Regions from separate parts of the Ruegeria sp. AE3 genome, predicted to be linked through region 1. Evidence: riboswitches for the same ligand, from Rfam matches in the RefSeq annotation. Region 1 holds a riboswitch; each other region holds the start of a gene.
What was found. Region 1 has a riboswitch for cobalamin ahead of ACR0NZ_RS19660 (DUF4198 domain-containing protein). Riboswitches for the same ligand answer to the same signal wherever they lie in the genome.
Positions count from the first base shown of each region.

Region 2: another riboswitch for cobalamin. It lies ahead of ACR0NZ_RS06430 (DUF1636 family protein); the one in region 1 lies ahead of ACR0NZ_RS19660 (DUF4198 domain-containing protein).
Region 3: another riboswitch for cobalamin. It lies ahead of ACR0NZ_RS18520 (hypothetical protein); the one in region 1 lies ahead of ACR0NZ_RS19660 (DUF4198 domain-containing protein).

Region 1 is NZ_JBQFZL010000022.1:13,728-19,946, forward strand. Features, by position in the region: gene ACR0NZ_RS19650 (substrate-binding domain-containing protein) at 1-928, opposite strand, end outside; gene ACR0NZ_RS19655 (ROK family transcriptional regulator) at 1,118-2,308, shown strand; cobalamin riboswitch at 2,430-2,628, shown strand; gene ACR0NZ_RS19660 (DUF4198 domain-containing protein) at 2,761-3,546, shown strand; gene cbiM (cobalt transporter CbiM) at 3,553-4,164, shown strand; gene ACR0NZ_RS19670 (cobalt ABC transporter permease) at 4,161-4,724, shown strand; gene cbiQ (cobalt ECF transporter T component CbiQ) at 4,724-5,503, shown strand; gene ACR0NZ_RS19680 (energy-coupling factor ABC transporter ATP-binding protein) at 5,500-6,150, shown strand; gene ACR0NZ_RS19685 (hypothetical protein) at 6,167-6,219, opposite strand, start outside.
Region 2 is NZ_JBQFZL010000001.1:1,283,368-1,289,586, reverse strand. Features, by position in the region: gene cobN (cobaltochelatase subunit CobN) at 1-2,034, opposite strand, end outside; gene cobW (cobalamin biosynthesis protein CobW) at 2,038-3,093, opposite strand; gene ACR0NZ_RS06430 (DUF1636 family protein) at 3,098-3,472, opposite strand; cobalamin riboswitch at 3,567-3,771, opposite strand; gene ACR0NZ_RS06425 (NAD(P)-dependent oxidoreductase) at 3,874-4,869, shown strand; tRNA gene ACR0NZ_RS06420 (tRNA-Cys) at 5,047-5,120, opposite strand; gene ACR0NZ_RS06415 (protein-L-isoaspartate O-methyltransferase family protein) at 5,345-5,998, shown strand; gene ACR0NZ_RS06410 (TolC family outer membrane protein) at 6,093-6,219, shown strand, end outside.
Region 3 is NZ_JBQFZL010000016.1:46,747-52,965, reverse strand. Features, by position in the region: gene recR (recombination mediator RecR) at 1-90, opposite strand, end outside; gene ACR0NZ_RS18535 (YbaB/EbfC family nucleoid-associated protein) at 152-505, opposite strand; gene ACR0NZ_RS18530 (DNA polymerase III subunit gamma/tau) at 695-2,458, opposite strand; gene ACR0NZ_RS18525 (protein-tyrosine phosphatase family protein) at 2,631-3,143, shown strand; gene ACR0NZ_RS18520 (hypothetical protein) at 3,135-3,542, opposite strand; cobalamin riboswitch at 3,634-3,852, opposite strand; gene ACR0NZ_RS18515 (alpha/beta hydrolase family protein) at 3,986-4,843, shown strand; gene rsgA (ribosome small subunit-dependent GTPase A) at 4,880-5,908, opposite strand; RNA gene ffs (signal recognition particle sRNA small type) at 6,067-6,165, opposite strand; gene ACR0NZ_RS18500 (bifunctional 2',3'-cyclic-nucleotide 2'-phosphodiesterase/3'-nucleotidase) at 6,205-6,219, opposite strand, start outside.

The DNA of each region.
Region 1 (6,219 bases):
AAAAGTCCTTACCGGGTGTGTTCTCGGGCTTCACGCCTTCGTCCGCCCATTTCTTGACGGCCTCAACGCCCAGCGATGCCATCAGCAGCGGGTATTGCTGTGATGTTGCACCGATGACGCCGTCCGCCACGTTCTGCACGCCAGGGCAGCCGCCATCGACGGAAACGATCAACACGTCATTTTCGCGCCCGATAGCCTTAAGCGCTTCATAAGCGCCCGCTGCCGCCGGTTCGTTGATGGTGTGCACCACGTTGATCGTCGGGTCTTTGGCCAGCAGGTTCTCCATGGCGCGACGACCGCCTTCTTCGTTGCCAGCGGTGACATCGCTACCAACAAGACGCGGGTCGTTTTCATCGCCAATCACGTTCGGATCGGCCAGATCAACACCGAACCCCTGCAGGAACCCTTGATTGCGAAGCACATCCACAGTGGGCTGGCTGACCGCAAGGTCCAACGTGGCGATTTTGGCGTCATTTGCCGCATCTCCCAGCGTGGCTTTTGCCCATTGTCCGATCAGAAGCCCCGCAAGGAAATTGTCCGTGGCAAAGGTCGCGTCGGCCGAGTCGATAGGCTCAAGTGGGGTGTCCAGCGCAATCACCAGCAGCCCGGCATCGCGGGCCTGCTGCACCGCCGGAACGATGGACGACGTATCCGACGCGGTCAGCAGGATACCCTTTGCGCCATCCAGAATGCAGGTTTCAATGGCCTGAACCTGAGTTTCGTGGTCTCCGTCGACTTTGCCGGCAAAGGCTTTCAGCTTCATGCCAAGCTCTTCGGCTTTAGCTGTGGCACCCTCTCTCATTTTAACAAAGAAAGGGTTGGTATCCGTCTTGGTGATCAGGCAAACGGTTTCACCTTCGGCCATTGCACTGCTTGCCATGGCCGTAACCGCCAGCGCCGTGGCGCCTGCAAGTTTCGCAAGTTTCATCGGTAGTCCTCCCAGTTTTCCCAATGCCCTTCCGGGCATACGTTTGATCGGGCGAAAACCGGCCCGATCTCACATAAAAACCATCACAAGATTCGAATTTCGAGTCAATAAATAAATCACTCTTATTTATTATTGACAGAAAGGAAGGGTTTCAACATTGTCGTCATGAAGGGGATGGCCGTGTCTGCAATGAACTCTTTGGACAATACCACTGGCGTACGCGAGCCAGACATGCGCGGCACCAACCAAAGTGGAATGCGGGCCCGAAATGAACGGCTTGTCCTGTCACTGGTCCGGCGCCATCAGGCCCTCGCAAAATCTGAAATCGCGCGGATGACCGGGCTGTCGGCGCAGACGGTCTCGGTCATCATGCGACAGTTGGAAACCGATGGGCTGCTTCTGCGGGGCGAACCGATCCGGGGAAAAGTCGGGCAGCCATCGGTTCCCATGCGCCTGAACCCGGATGGCGCTTATTTCTTCGGGCTCAAAGTCGGGCGGCGCAGTACCGAATTGGTGCTGACGGATTTCCTTGGCAACGTCAGGCACCGCGAGCGGCGGACCTATGATTTTCCGACACCCGAGGCGACACTGAGCTTTTCCAAAGAAAGCCTCGACAAAGTGATGGCGTCACTGTCGCCCGAGGCGCGCAGCCGGATCGCGGGTCTTGGGATTGCGATGCCGTTCTACCTTTGGGACTGGGCGCAGACATTGCAGGTTCCGCAGGAGAAAATGGATCCGTGGCGTGACGCGGACCTGAAAGGCGCACTGGCCGCAAGCTATGACTTGCCGGTATTCCTGCAGAACGACGCAACGGCCGCTTGCGGTGCCGAGCTGGTGTTTGGCCCGGCGGAAGGCCCACGAGATTTCCTGTATTTTTATGTGGGCTTCTTCATCGGGGGCGGGGTGGTTCTGAACGGCTCCATCTTTTCAGGGCGGGGAAACGCCGGTGCGCTTGGTCCATTGCCTGTGCCGGACGACGCAGGCGGAGTGAAACCGTTGATAGATGTCGCCAGTCTTTATGTGCTGGAGCGTGCGGTTGGTGGAAATGCCGCAACAGCCGGTTCAATCTGGGAAACGACACTGCATTGGGACGTACCGGAAACCCACCTTGAGAACTGGTTGAAACAGGCGGCGCACGGGATCGCACATGCCATCGTCTCGTCTTGCAGCCTGATCGACTTCGAATCTGTCAAGATTGATGGCTGGATGCCCGCAGGCATCAAGGCGCGGCTGGTGGAATTGGTTGAGGTCAAACTATCTGACATGAACCTGACCGGGCTTGAACGGCCCTTGGTGCTGGCAGGGACGGCGGGCCCGGATGCCCGGTCATTGGGGGCGGCCAGTTTGCCATTGTCGGAAAGATACCTGCTCGAAGGGTAGGTTCATCCCCGAAAAACCCCGACCTGTATCCAAAGCGGATCAACCGGAAAAAGGGCATTGCCCGCTGAACTTTTTGACAGCCAGCGCAATTGATCGTTGACGGATGCCGAAGAAGTCTGGCAAGCCGCTCGGCATGTCCGGTTCCGGGGCGTGCTCTGGAATCAATAGGGAATGCGGTGCGGGCTTTGGCCCAATTCCGCAACTGCACCCGCAACTGTAAGCGGCGAGCAGGGCTGAAGTGCCACTGGAGTTAATCCGGGAAGGCCAGCCCAACGCTTTGACCCGCAAGTCAGGATACCTGCCGGACATGTGCCTTTGACAAGGGCACTCCTAATCGGCGACGGGATGTGCGTCGGAGCAGGATGCTTGAAAAAGCAGCTCGGCTTGGACGTCCCCGCAGTCAAAACGCATCTCGTACCGGGGTTGGTACGAAGGGACAAGGACGACTATTGATGACCAAGCTGCTTTCTGCAGCCGCTGTGGCGATGGCGCTTCCAGCGATGGCAAATGCGCATTTCCTGCTGGAATACACCTCTGACACCATGATCGACGCACCGGGGAATGTTCCGGTCAAGCTGATCTTCTGGCATCCGTTCTCGAACGGGCATGTCATGGATCTGGACAAGCCGCAGGAATTCTACGTGATCCACAACGGTCAGAAAACCGACCTGCTGGACACTCTGGAACCCGTGCGTTTCACCGGCGGGGAAAACGAAGGCGCGGCATTCAAGGGTTATGTTCCGGTCAAACGGTCGGGCGACTATGTGCTGGTGACAGTTCCCCAGCCCTATTACGAGGGGTCTGAGGATATCTATATCCAGCAGATCGCCAAGGCATTCTTGAACCGCAACGAATTGCCGACCGACTGGATGAACCCGGTGGGCTTGCCGGTTGAGATCATCCCGCTCAACAAACCGACCAACATCATCGCGGGTTCGACCTTTACGGGTCGGGTTATGGCAGAAGGCCAACCAGTTGCGGGTGCCGAGATCGAGATCGAGTACATGGCCGCAGAACCGGACATGGAAAGCACGGCTGCTTCGGCCCCGACCGTCTCGCCGTTGCCGGGTGGTGCATTGGTCGCAACTTCGGATGATAACGGGTATTTCACGTTCGGCGTTCCGAAAGCCGGATATTGGGGTTTTGCAGCGCTCGGCGCCGGTCCCGTGACCGAACACAATGGCAAAGAACTCAGCCAGGACGCGGTCATCTGGATCCGCGCCTGGGATTTGGAGTAACCGTAGATGCATATCGTTGACGGAGCCTTGTCCAACCCGGTCGTGATCGGCGGTGCCGTCGCTGCGGCGGGTGGAATTGCCATGGGCCTCAGGTCGCTGGATCTTGATCGCATCCCCACTGCGGGGGTGCTGTCAGCCAGCTTTTTCGTGGCATCGCTGATCCATGTTCCTATTGGTCCGTCGTCGGTGCACCTGATCCTCAACGGTATGGCCGGGCTTTTGCTGGGGTGGGCCGCATTCCCGGCCCTGTTCGTCGGGCTTTTGCTGCAAGCCGTCTTCTTTGGCTTTGGCGGGTTGACGGTATTGGGGATCAACACCCTGAACATCGCGTTGCCCGCGGTTCTGGCCGGACTGATCTTTAGCCGCCTGATCGCCCACGGCTCACCGCTGCAAGGTGCGATATGGGGCGGGGTCGGCGGTGCCTTTGCCATTGCCGCCACAACCGGCATGGTTGCGTTTTCACTGGCCTTGTCCGGGGATGCCTTCCTGCCTGCGGCCAAGCTTGTTTTCTTTGCACATATTCCTGTCATGGCGATTGAGGCGATCCTGACCGGGTTCGCGGTTTTGCTGGCGCGCAAGGTCAAGCCCGAGCTGTTTGTCAAACGAGCGGTCGCATGAGGTATCTGGCAATCGTTCTGGCGCTGTGCTGCGCACCCCTACCTGCCTTAGCGCATAAGGTCATAGCCGGAGTGTTTAAATCCGGTGACGCCATCGAAGGCGAAATCGGCTTTTCCAACGGCGACATGGCAAGCGATACCGAGGTCATCGTCAACGGCCCGGACGGAGCCGAGCTGGGCCGTATCGTAACAGATGCAGACGGGTTCTTTATCTACACGCCAAACGCGCCGGTGGCCCATACTTTCTTTGCAATCCTTGGTGCCGGGCATGTGGCCGAGGTTACCATGCCCGCTGCGGATGTCGCCCGGATCATGGGCGTTGAAGCGGAACCTGATACCCCGCCAACAAACGCACCTGCCCAGACAGCGGCGGTGCTCAGCGATGAACAACAACAGGTCATTGCCAGGGCTGTTCGTGATGAGCTGCGCCCGCTACGACGCGAGATCGCGGCTTACCGCGAACAAAATGATCTGCAAACTGTTCTGGGTGGGATCGGATATATCGTCGGTCTGTTTGGTCTGGGCTTTTACTTTGCGGCACGCCGCAAGCTGGCGGCCTGATGGCGCATGTTCTGGGACAACAGGAAAGCACGCTGGTCAAAGCGGGCACGCAGCGGCGCGGCGCGATCAACCCGCTTGATCCTAGGATGCGGATCGTTATGGCGGTTGTCTTCGCGGTGGTGACAGTGGCGGTGTCCTCGCTGACAGCGCTGTGCGCGGCTTTGGCGGTGTCCCTTTCGCTTCTTGCCGCGTCGCGTCTGCCCTGGCGGATGACATTGAAACGCATGGCCATGATGGACGGGTTCATCCTGTTCATGCTGTTGTTGTTGCCATTCTCCATGCCCGGCGACCCGATGTTTACGCTCTGGGGGTTCCCCGCAAGCTGGCAGGGCTTCTGGAAAGCGGTCGAGATCGCCTTGACGGCCAACGCGGTCATCCTGTCCCTTATGGTGCTGGTCGGCACGATGGAGCCGGTCACGCTTGGCCACGCCCTGCACCGCCTGCGCTGCCCCGAAAAGCTGGTTCACCTTTTGATGTTCACCATCCGATATATCGAGGTTCTGCGGGAAGAATACCTGCGCCTGCGCGCGGCCATGAAAGTGCGCGGCTTTCGCCCGGCAACAAACTGGCACACCTATCGCAGCTTTGGCTATCTCGTGGGCATGATGCTGGTGCGCGCGATCGAAAGATCCGAACGCATTCTTGATGCGATGAAGTGCAGGGGGTTTTCAGGCCGTATGCTGCTGCTTCAGAACTTTGCCCTGACCCGAAGGGACATCGTTTTTGCCGCAGGTCTTGGTGCCCTTTGCGCGGGTCTGATCATACTGGATTTGGCATGACACTGATTGCGCTTGAAGAAATCTGCTTTGCCTACGCCGGTCTGCCACCCGTTCTTGACGGTGCCAGCCTCAGCCTGTCCGCTGGTCAACGCCTGTCGCTGACGGGCCCGAACGGGGCAGGAAAATCGACCTTGCTGCGCATTACGCTTGGCTTGCAGCGCGCACAGTCCGGCACGGTCAGGATCTTTGGTCAGCAAAGGGTGCATGAGGCTGATTTTCACGACGTGCGCCGCCGGGTGGGCCTTGTGTTTCAGGATGCGGATGATCAGTTGTTCTGCCCGACCGTCGCCGAGGATATCGCCTTTGGCCCGCTCAACCTGGGCAGAACACGCGACGAAGCACTTGCCATCGTTGAAAGCGTGTTGGGTGATCTGGACCTGATGCATCTGAAGAACCGCATCACCCACAATTTGTCAGGGGGTGAAAAACGGCTGGTTACGCTGGCGACCGTTCTGGCGATGGAGCCCGAGGTTCTGCTGCTTGATGAACCCACCAACGCGCTGGACCCACGGAACGAGGCCCGGCTGCTGGAAATCCTCCGGGCATTGCCGCAAGCGATCCTTCTTGTCAGCCATTCCCCGGCCTTCCGCGCCGAACTGGCACCGGATGCGCTGGATTTGCGAGACGGAAAACTGGTTTCTGTCTGACAGGACCAATACGTGTTCAGCTGTTCCGCTTTCGGCTCATAAGCCCATATCTGACTGCCCATGCGCGAA
Region 2 (6,219 bases), on a different contig from region 1:
ATAGACGTGCAGCCCGTCGCCGAACTGACTTTCTTTGATATCGCAGACAAAGCGGTCAATGCGCGTGATTGCTTCGGCGGTGCTGGTGGCCTGATCCAGACCCAGATCGTTCTCCAGTCCAATGGCCTGTGCTTCTTCCCGGATATCTTCCTGCAGCCGGTCGCGGCGTCTGGGGTCAAGACCGTCCGCGTTTGAAAATTCGTCCAGCAGGGCTTCCAGCCGCACCATCCGGTCAGGCGTTCCGCTTTCTTTCATGGGAGGCGGGATGTGGCCCAGGGTCACCGCGCCGATCCGGCGTTTGGCCTGCGCGGCCTCGCCCGGGTCGTTGACGATGAACGGGTAGATCACCGGCAGGTCACGGATCAGTGCCTCGGGCCAACAGTTTGCCGATAGGGCGACTGATTTGCCGGGCAGCCATTCCAGCGTGCCATGCGCACCGATATGGATCAGCGCATCCGCTCCAAGACCTTTGCGCAGCCACAAATAGAAGGCGACATAGCTATGGCGCGGGGTGCGCGAAAGGTCGTGATAGTCGTCATCGCGCAGCTCGGGTGTTCCGCGTTCTGGTTGCAGTGCGACCAGTGCCTTGCCGCGTCGCAAAGCCGTGAAGTGAAACGCGTCATGAGCGAAAATTGGGTCTTGCTCGGGATCGCCCCATACGGTGTGCAGATCGGTGCGCAGGGTCTCGGGCAATTCAGCGAGTGCACTCAGATAATCCTCAAGCGGCCACGATACCCGGGCGTCCAAGAGTGTGTCGGCAATCGGTTCGGCAGCCGTGATGTCGTAGCCTTCACCGTGAAGATCAGACAGCATCGCTTCGGCTGAGGCCAACGCGTCGAGACCGACCGCATGGGCCATCTGCCAGTCTTTGCCTGGATATGTGGATAGTACCAACGCGGGGATCTGGTCTGCCTTGGGTTTGTCATTCAGGGCGAGCCAGCCCGATACCCGGTCGATGATCGCCTCGATCCGGTCCGGCTCGGCCCGATGCGCAAAACGCGAGTATTCCAGATGCGGATCGCGCTTGCCCGGCTCTTTGAAGGAGGCAATGCCTGCTGATATTCGCCCGTCCACTTCGGGTAATACCACATGCATGGCGAGGTCGGCAGGCGACAGGCCGCGTTCGGCCTCGGCCCAAGCCTTGCGTCGCGAGGTGGCGAGGGCGACCTGAAACACCGGCACATCCGCCGCGTCCAAAGGCGACGTGCCAGACGCGCCCTTTCCCGAGAATGAAGTGGCGTTGATGATGGCCGATGGTCTCAGGGCAACGACCTGTTCCCTGAGCCAGTTGGCAGCGGCCGGGGCCTTGAGCGACGGGGCGAACAAACCCACCGCCTGGAGCCCGCGGGCGCGCAAGCTGCGGATCAGGGCCGCGACCGGGGCTGTGTCTGCTGATGTCAGATAAGCGCGGTAGAAGGTTACGAGAATGCGTTTAGCATCGTTCTCGAACGCGGAATCCACCGGGATGACACCTTGTTCCGGGCACCACGCACCGCATTCGGGCACGGTTTTCGCGCCCATCACCGGGCCGGCATAAAGCCCTGCTGCTAACGCCATCTGGGCCAATGCGGCCTGCGCGGCGACTTCTCCGCCGGTATCACAAAGATGTGCCAGCCGCCGCAGGGTCGAGAGGGGCAGGGTCGAATACTCATCCAACCGAGTGTCTTCGCGCCCATCCGCCGGTAAAACGGCCAGCGCGACGCCTTTGGCCTGTGCCAGTGCCAGAACCTGTTGCAACCCGTAAGACCAATAGGGCACGCCACCGATCAGACGGATCAGGATGCCCTTTGCGCCTTCAAGTGTCTGTTCAACATAGGTGTCGACGGACAGGGGGTGTTTCAATGCAGCAAGATTGGCCAGCCGCATCGTGGGCATCCGCCCCTCAGGTCCGCCGCCGCGATGCCAGCCCTCCGCGAAAGCGCCCAGGTCACTGTCGGAAAAGGACAGTACAACCAGATCGGCCGGGCTTTGGCCCAGATCGGTTGGGGTCTCGGTTTCCTCGAGCCCGTGGCTTTCGCGAAAGACGACGTGCATGACTTACTCGGCAACCTCGGTCACACCCACTAGGATATCACGGATCTCAGCCTCTTTGATGTCGTCATGTTCGGCAATGACGACCAGGCGCGAGCGGCGCACCTCACCGGGTTCCCACGGGCGGTCGTATTGGTGACGAACCCGTGCGCCGACAGCCTGAACCAGCAGGCGCATCGGTTTGCCTGTGACGGCGGCATAGCCTTTGACGCGCAGGATATTCAGCTCAGTTGCCAGACGTTCAATCCTGGCAACCAGTTCCGCCGGGTCGGTCTGTTCCGGCAACTCGACGATGATGCTTTCGAAATCGTCATGCTCATGATCGTGATGGCCATCGTGATGTGACGGGCGCGCGTCCATGTCATCTTCGGCGGCAGCCTCAAGGCCAAGCACGACGCGTACGTCGACGACACCCTCGGCAACCTCGACGACGGGAAGCGGGCGCGGCGCCTCAGCGGCGATGATCTGTTTAGCTTTCGCGACACCTTCGGGACCTGCCAGATCGGGCTTGGTCAGCAGGATGATATCCGCGCACGAGATCTGATCCTCGAACACCTCGGACAAGGGTGTTTCGTGGTCGATCGAGTCATCAGCCAGCCGTTGGGCATCCACCGCTTCAACGTTCGGAGCAAAGCGACCGGCGGCCACGGCCTCGGCATCGGCCAGCGCAATAACGCCATCAACGGTAATTTTCGAACGGATATCAGGCCAATCAAACGCTTTCAGCAGCGGTTTGGGCAGTGCAAGGCCGGATGTTTCGATCAAAATGTGATCCGGGCGCGGTTCCAGCGCCATCAGCGCCTCGATGGTCGGGATGAAATCGTCGGCCACGGTGCAGCAGATGCAGCCGTTTGCCAGTTCCATGATGTTTTCCGCAGGGCATTCCGGAATCGCGCAGGACTTCAGGATGTCGCCATCAACACCCACATCGCCAAACTCGTTAACAACAATCGCAAGGCGCTTGCCCTGCGGGTTCTGCATCAGATGGCGCACCAGCGTGGTTTTGCCCGAGCCCAGAAAGCCGGTGATCACAGTGACGGGGAGTTTTTCAAGGTTCGACATGATCTCAGGCTCCAATCGGGGGAATGCGCGAGGCGCAGTTTTTGCGGAAATGTTCAGGACGGTCGCGCCATTTCACCAGACCATCGCCTGTGGCCAGATACTTAGTCGCGCCATCGATGATGACATCGACGTGATCGATTTCGTTCAGATTCTCGTAAACAAAGGTCCAGCGATCCGGCCCGCCCCGAAGCACGATGGAACAGCCCTGATCGCAGTTCGAAAGGCATTCGACCGGTTTCAGAATGATGCCATCCGGCAGGACAGCCTGTTCCAGGGCCTTGTGCAACAATGTGCCGGGTCGCTCAGCGTCATCCTCGACGGGCAGACCCCGGCGGCAAGTCGTGCAGACCAGTAGCTCTACCGGTGCGTTCTCGCTCATGTCTCTCATCCCCCCAAATCCTCTTCGCGGGGGACGGGGTTTCATGCGGGCACCACGTCTGCACATGGACCCGACACCGGAACACCCCGCCCGGTTTCAACTTCGGGTGTTGGCAGGTCTCCCGGCTTGCGGATGCCAGAGCGGTCGCTCTGTCGGATGTCCCGCCTTCCCGGCACAGGCCAGTGGCATTGGGCATCCTCTCCGGTCACGGTCGCGGGGGCGGCTGCGTTTGGCGGATGAACCGTTGACGCATTCCCTTTTCATCGGCTGTCGCCGACACCAACGACAGGGACATGCGGCACCGCTGACCCGCTTGTCAAGCGGTTCGCGCGCAACAAATAAGCCAAGGAGAAAAAAGCGACCTGTAGGCGTCGTTCGGCGGCATGAAGAATGTGTTCGGTATGTGGTCGCATGACGGGAAAACGACGAACTTGGAGATGCGTCATATGAAAGTGGGATTTATCGGTCTGGGTAACGTAGGCGGCAAGCTTTCGGGATCCCTTTTGCGCAACGGCATTGATCTGACTGTGCATGACCTGAACGCGGATCTGGTGGCCGAGTTTGTCGCCAAAGGTGCAAAGGCGGCTGAGGGGCCCGCCCAGTTGATGCGCGATTGCGATGCGGTGATCACCTGTCTGCCGTCTCCGGCAGCATCGGATGCAGTCATGCAGGAGATGTTGCCCGAAGTGGGCCCCGGCAAGATCTGGATGGAGATGTCGACCACGGACGAGGCCGAAGTCAAACGCCTGGGAGCCGAAGTCATATCGCGCGGCGGTGCGGCCGTCGATTGCCCGGTTTCTGGCGGGTGCCACCGTGCCGCGACGGGCAATATCTCGATCTTTGCGGGCTGTGACCGGGAAACGTTTGAACGAATTCTGCCGTTCCTGACGACAATGGGTCGTCGGGTTTTGCACACCGGCGAACTGGGCTCGGCCTCGGTGCTGAAAGTGATGACCAATTATCTTGCCACCGCCAACCTGATCACCTGCGCCGAAGCACTGGTTACGGCAAAGGCTGCGGGGATGGATCTGAACACGACCTATGAGGCGATCAAAATCTCGTCCGGCACGTCCTTCGTGCACGAAACCGAAAGTCAGGTCATCTTGAACGGGTCGCGCGATATTTCCTTCACCATGGATCTGGTGAAGAAGGATATCGGTCTGTTTCAGGAGGTCGCCGACCGCGCCGGGGTGCCACTGGAAATAAACCCGGTGATGATCAACATCTTTAACGATGGTATCGCACGCTATGGCGAACGCGAGCTTTCACCAAATATTATCAAGCGGCTGGAAGAGGCAACCGGCCTGGATATCACCGCCCCGGGCTTCCCTGCCGAAATGACGGATGATGAGCCGGAGGAGCCGGGATACGAGGTTGTGCCACAAGGGCGCGCCTGAACGTAAAGCACATACCAGACAAAATCGCGCCCCGTGAACGAGCAGGGGTAGGCAGGTGTTCCGAAAAACACGCCATATCTGGCCCGCAATTCGACAGAATCGCGGGCCTTGAACGTCTTGAAATACCAAGCGTCGCACGCGTGCACTGCGGGGTTAAGTCAGCGATTTGGATGTGATTGGAGGCGAGTACCGGAATCGAACCGGTGTACACGGATTTGCAATCCGCTGCGTCACCACTCCGCCAACTCGCCTTTTCAAGTAAAATCAAATACTTGCTGTGGTGTAACTGGGTTTTTAACAGCTTTCCTCGGGGGCGTCCAGTGGATTGCGTGCGAATTTGCCGGCAAGACTGAAATTTGCCGAAGTCCATGCCCAAGAAGGTGATCACGATTCAGGTTGCGGCAACAGGGGCGTTGCTGGAAGGTTCAGGATATGGCACAAGCCCGACATCTTTGGGAATGAGACGAGATATCCAATGACTGACTTCGCAGCCCGGCGCCGCACAATGGTTGATACACAGATCCGCCCCTCTGACGTCACCAAGTTCCCGATCATTGAGGCTATGCTGAGTGTTCCGCGGGAAAGCTTCGTACCCGATTCTCAACGCGAGGCGGCCTATGTGGACGGCCTGATTGATCTGGGTGGAGGGCGCAGCATGCTGGAGCCGCGGACCCTGGCTAAAATGCTGGACGTGCTGAACATATCCAAGGATGAGATGGTCCTCGATATCGCTCCGGCAATGGGATATTCCACGGCTGTCACCGCACGGATGGCTGAGTTGGTTGTGGGTGTTGAATGCGACGAAACCCTTGCAGCCGAGGCGCAAAACCTCTTGGCCGAGGCTGACGTGCACAACGCCATCATCCACGTCGGCGCGTTGGAACAGGGTGTGGCGGAACACGGCCCCTATGATGCGATCATGGTGCAGGGCGGTGTCGAGCAGGTGCCCGATGCCCTGTTGGATCAGCTCAAGGACCACGGTCGGATCGTGTGTCTGTTTGTCAACGGCAACCTGGGTACCGTGCGGATCGGTCGAAAAACCGGTGGTCGCGTCAGTTGGCGTGATGTGTTCAATGCCCATGCGCCGGTTCTGGAAGGTTTTTCGGCAGAGTGTGCATTTTCGCTATAGTCCGCCGATAGATTTTTCTATCGCCTTGATTAGTTGAAAAGAAGGCCGCAAACTGCCTGTAGGGCAGTGTAATTTCGTTTGAGAGGATTTTGGTATGCGTGGTTCGGCGACAGGTAAGCTGGTCAGGGCGTTTGCTGTGACCGCAGGACTTGCCATGAGCGTGATGCCAGGGCGTGCAGCGTGGGCAGACAACATAACGGATGCGTTCATCGGCGCGTATA
Region 3 (6,219 bases), on a different contig from region 1:
CAGCACCGCACGGCGGGCCGAGCGCGGGCCCAACCCCGGCAGTTTGGCCATCAGGTCGATCAGATTGTCGATTTCGCTGTTCGTGCCCATGGCCTGCCCTGCTTTGCGCCGGAGGGAGCCTCCGGCGGGAGTATTTGGGAAAAGATGAAGCTCAGAACGGTAGCTTGATGTCCTTCGGCAGGCCCATGCTTTCGGTCAGCTTGCCCATCTCTTCCTGTGAACGTTCGGCAGCTTTGGCCTGAGCGTCCTTGATGGCGGCCAGGATCAGGTCTTCGACCACTTCCTTGTCGTCGCCGTTGAAGATCGACGGATCGATGTCCAGCCCCTTGAGTTCACCCTTGGCTGTGGCCGTTGCCTTGACCAGCCCCGCACCGGATTCGCCGACAACCATCATGTTGTTCAGCTCTTCCTGCATTTCGGTCATCTTGGTTTGCAAGTCTTGTGCGGATTTCATCATCTTGGCCATGTCGCCCAGTCCGCCAAGCCCGCCGAGTCCTTTCAGCATCAGTCGTCTCCTGTGTTTCTGTTTGGTTCTAAATACGGACCGCAGGCAGGCGGCACAAGAGGTCTCCCGCCTGTCCAGATCAGAGCGTCGCCGACCGATCAGTCATGCGCCTGCATTCCCACCCTCAGTTGTTTCGTGGAGGGGCGTGAGTATGCCGGTTTCTTGAAACTTGGACCCACAAGCTTAGGGCTAATCCTCTTCGAAGGGGTCCCATTCATCTTCGACTTCGGGAAGGGCCTCGGTCTCAACCTTGGCGGCACGCTGTTCAGGTGTTTCGATCCGAATGATCTTTGCCTTGGGGAATTGCGTCAGCACGGCCTGAACCAGCGGGTGTTCTTCGGCCTCGGCTTTCAGGGCCAGTTCGGCCCGGTCCCGCACTTCCGCGATGGTCGCCGCATCCCCGTCCGAGACAATGGAGACGGCCCACCGATTGCCAGTCCAGCGTTGCAGGGCAGAGCCCAATCGCGACGCCAGATCCGACGGTGCCTGAGGCGTCGGGGTGAATTCGATCCGGCCGGGCTGGTACGACACAAGGCGCACGCCGCTTTCCACCTCGACAAGCAGTTTCACATCGCGGTTTGTGCGGATCAGTTCCACTACATGCCCGAAGGTTGGATAGCGGGCCAGGGCCGTCTGGGCATCCTGCGCCAGCGCGGCAACCGGTGCGCCACCCGCGCCGCGCGGGGGCGATGCATAGGCAGGCGGCGGGGTCGCGTTGGATTGCGTTGCCACCGGGGCCTGCCGGGACATTGACATGCCCCCGCCCGGCCCGCCGGGTGGCGAAGGTGGGGCGTCTTGCAGCCGTTTGATCAGTTCTTCGGGGCTGGGCAAATCGGCGACATGTGTCAGTCGGATAACAGCCATTTCGGCGGCCATCATCGCGTTGGGCGCCGCAGAGACTTCCTCCAGCGCCTTCAGCAGCATCTGCCACATCCGGGTCAGAACCCGCATCGGCAAAGCCTCGGCCATGTGCTGGCCCCGTGTGCGTTCGTCGGGGGAAACCGTCGGGTCTTCGGCCGCGTCGGGTGTGATCTTTACGACGGACACCCAATGCGTGATTTCGGCCAGATCGCGCAGCACAGCCAGAGGGTCTGCGCCTTCCGCATATTGCCCGCTCAGTTCAGTAAGCGCTCCTGCCGCGTCACCGCGCAGGATCATGTCCATCAGGTCCAGAACACGACCTCGATCCGCCAGACCCAGCATCGCACGGACCTGATCTGCCGTCGTCTCACCGGCCCCGTGCGAGATTGCCTGATCGAGCAATGAGGTCGCGTCGCGGGCCGACCCTTCTGCAGCGCGGGTGATCAGCGCCAGTGCGTCGTCGGCAATCTGCGCGCCCTCGGCCCCGGCGATCTTGCGCAGCAGACCGATCATGTCTTCGGGCTCAATCCGGCGCAGGTCAAAGCGCTGACACCGCGACAGAACCGTGACCGGCACTTTGCGAATCTCGGTGGTCGCGAAGATGAACTTCACATGTGCGGGCGGTTCCTCGAGCGTCTTGAGCAGCGCGTTGAATGCGCTGGTCGAGAGCATGTGAACCTCGTCGATGATGTAGATCTTGTAGCGCGCGCTGGCTGCGCGATAGCGGACACTGTCGATGATCTCGCGGATATCGTTGACGCCGGTACGGCTGGCGGCATCCATTTCCATCACATCGACATGGCGGCCTTCCATGATCGCGATGCAATGCTCGCACTGACCGCAAGGCTCTGTTGTCGGCCCTCCGGTTCCATCCGGTCCGATGCAGTTCATGCCCTTGGCGATGATCCGTGCCGTGGTGGTTTTACCCGTTCCGCGAATGCCGGTCATGACAAAGGCCTGCGCAATCCGGTCGGCCTCAAAAGCGTTTTTCAGAGTGCGCACCATGGCGTCCTGACCCACCAGGTCGGCAAAGGTTTCCGGGCGGTATTTGCGGGCGAGAACCTGATAGGCGGGGCTGGGCGTGTCTGTCATGTCTACTCGCTCGGATTCGGTGCTTCGGCACAGCGTAGTGGCGGCGGCAGTCCGCGTCCACTGTGGGGCGAGATGATTTTTTGTTTCAGAAACGGACTGGTTTCCAACTAAACTGGACCAGCGGATTTAATGACTCATTTTGTAAAGAGTAGCTTGGGGGAGGACGCACTTCATGTCGCAGCTGGTCATTTTTGCTCTGCAGGTCGGAGGCGGAACGCTTGCCCTTACTTCGATGCCCGGGCGTGGCGGGGATTACGTCGGCGATCTGGATATGATTGCGGCGTGGAAACCGGGCCTTGTGATTTCAATGACGACGGATGTTGAAATGCTTCAGGATGGCGCGCAGCACTTTGGCAGCGACATCCAAAGCCGTGCCAGCCGGTGGGTTCACCTGCCGATCGAAGATTTTGGAGCACCGACGCAGGCGGTTCAGAAGGCCTGGCCAGAGGTCAGCGCCACGGCCCGACATGCGCTGTCGGGCGGTGGCCGGGTTCTTGTGCATTGCCGTGGGGGGTGCGGCAGATCCGGGATGATTGTTCTGCGACTGATGGTTGAATGCGGTGAACGCGCCAGCGACGCACTGGACCGCCTGCGGGCCGTGCGCCCCTGCGCTGTCGAAACCGATGCGCAGCTGGCCTGGGCGTCCCGGATCACCCCGGCACAGGTGGAAGTGGGATCAAGCTGACAGCTGCTGGGGTGCGTAGCCGGTTTTCCGAGGCCGGATCGTTGAAACCTCGATCATGGCGCAAGGCGGGTTCGCGACAATGCCCGAGGGCAGCGTGCTGAATGTAGGTCCGAAGATCAAATCGGCATAGGCATCAAGGTCCCGAATTGCCGTATCAGGGTGCGCCCCGCAGAAAACGCGAACGCTGTCGGATCGCGCTCGGATCGTTGCCATGCACCCTTCCGCGCAATGTGATAGCGCGCTGCTGCCTTCAAATTCGAAATCCTCGCTGGTGGCCGAAACCGCCTGCGCCATGGCTTCGGAAATCGAGCGGGCCAGTCGCGCCAAAGCCGGGCAGGTTTTGCCCGTACGCTGGCACACTGTTGCGCTGTATTCGTGTGACTTTGTCTTCCAGATCATCCTGCGCCCTCCGCGCGTGGTGGGCTGGAATATTGGGGCAGGTGGGACAGCATTTCGCCGTCAGGACCTGCCCGGACACCCCGCCCGAGTTTCGGTTTCAGTTCCGATGGCAGGTCTCCTGACTTGCGGGTCATTGCTCTGCCGACCTTCCCAGCCCATAGGCCAGTGGTATTTCGGCATTGCTTACCGCTTACAGTTGCGGGGGCAGTCGCGGACTTGGTTGATGTCTGTGTGACCAGACAAACCGCACCGTGTTCCCTTTTCATCCCGACCTCTTGTGGGGGCCGGAAACCATCACACAACCGCTAGCGTCTGATCGCGTTCCGAGTCAAGCCGATCTTTAGGCCGGACGTTTGGTCATGCTGGATGCGGATTATGTTCCGGCCTAGTGTCGTCGGCATTGAAGGCAGGCAAACCGATTGTTTCAGTGAAAGCCGGGGATCATGTTGGATACGGAACAGACGGTGTTGATCGAAGATTTCAGCTTTCCGTCAGGGTCCGTGACCTTGTCGGCGCGGTTGTACCGGCCTGTGGGTGAGCCGGAAACCGTTGTTGTGCTGAACAGTGCTACAGGTGTGCCGCGTGACTATTATCGCCATTTTGCGCGATGGCTGGCTACCAAGCGGGGGATGGCTTGCCTGACCTATGACTATCGGGACTACGGGCTTTCGTTGGTCGGCCGCCTGAAAGACGCGCGTGCTACAATGGCGGATTGGGCATTGATCGATATGCCGGCGGCACGGGCCGAGATGCGCAGGCGGTTTCCAAAGGCGCAGCACTGGACCATCGGCCATTCGGTCGGTGCGATGCTGGGGCCGGTGCAGCCGGATATCAACCAGATTGACCGTATGATCTGTGTGTGTTCGGGGCTGGTGACTTTGAAAGATCACCCATGGCCCTATCGGGGGTTGGCGGGGCTGTTCTGGTATGGCCATGCACCGCTGATGGTGCGGGCGCTTGGCTATCTGCCTGGCAAAGCAATTGGGTTTGGCTCGGACCTGCCCGCCTCGGTCTACTGGCAATGGCGCAAATGGTGCACAGCTCCTCTTAGCTACGTTCCCGAGATCGGGCAGAATTTGCCTGATGCGCATTGGGGCAGTTCTGGAACAGCTGTGGATCTGTTCACGTTCGAAGACGACCAGATGGTTCCGCCCGAGGCGGTTTGGCGCCTTGCCGATCTGTATGGCCCCGGGGCCAGACGCCACCTTCTGAAGCCTGCCGAATTTGGGCTGCCGGAGATTGGTCACATAGGCGCATTTGCCCGGCGCAATGCAGCGGTCTGGCCGCGCCTGATCGCCTGATCAGACGCGACGCAGGTTTTCCATAACACCTTGCAGCTATGGCCGTTTGCGAAGCTTCTTGTCCTGCATGACACCGCGGACCATCTTGCCGAACGCCTTGTCCCGCGCCCGCGATTGCGCAACGGTTTCCGAGTTTCGCTGATCTTCGCGCCGCAGCTTGCGCCAACGGTCCAGCCGCGCCGGATCAAGAACGCCCTTGCCTATTGCGTTCTGCACGGCACAGCCGGGCTCGGTCTCGTGCTGACAATCCGAAAAGCGGCAGCTTTGGCCAAGCTCTGTGATGTCCGAGAACACGTTGTCGATCCCGTCCTGAGCGTCCAACAAACGCAATGCGCGCATTCCCGGCGTGTCAATCAGCCAGCCACCGTTACCCATCCGGTGCAACGCGCGCACCGTTGTCGTGTGCCTGCCCCGTGCGTCGTCTTCGCGAATTCCAGAGGTGGCGAGGTTTTGATCCGTCATGGCGTTGCTGAGCGTCGTTTTACCCACGCCCGACGACCCGACCAGCGCGCCGGTCTGGCCTTTGGGGCACCATGCCAGAACCTTTTCGATATCTGCCGGGTCCAGCGCATTGATCGCCAGTACCGACAAAAAAGGGTCCAGAGATTGCACTTGTCCCGAGAAACTGCCGGGGTCATCCGACTGGTCAGCTTTCGTCAGGACAACGACAGGATAACATCCGGCCTGATGTGCCAGCGCCAGATAACGTTCCAGCCGGGGCAGGTTGAAATCGGCGTTGCACGAGCTGACGATGAACAACACATCGACATTGGCTGCTATCAGTTGTGTTGCGGCACCTGTACCGGCAGCCCTGCGTTGCAGCAGGCTGCGCCGGTCCAGAATGTGACGCACGCGGTTTTCGGCGTCGGCAAGGACCCAATCACCAACGGCATATGAACCGGTCGGATTATCCGGTGTCAGCAAAGGGATATCACCATCCGGGCTCAGCCCGATCAGACGGTCCCGATGTACCGATGCGATACGAAAGGGCGTGTCAGAAGGAAAAACCGCATGCTGCGCGGCAAAGTAAGAGGACCATCCCAGGTCCGAAAGCGTATAAGACATTTATCTGCCTGTTTTCAGAAACAGCAATGCCAACGGATGGCAAGCGCGCATCCGCAGGTCGTGTGTTCAGGCAGTCCGGTGATTCCGGTGAATCAGAACCAGTCTGCCCGAAGGGTTTTCACTACAATCATAAAGCCCTCCTGTGGCTGTGGTTCACGAAGTGAGAGGTTGGACATCGACCCAAGCGGGGCTCGTTGTGGCTGCTTCCTTCCGGACCTGACCAGGTTGGCGAGGCGCTCGCCCGCGCCAACCTCTCGAGTCCGGATATAGGGAAGGCAACGGGAAAAGACAACCCGTCAGAGCGTCAGGCG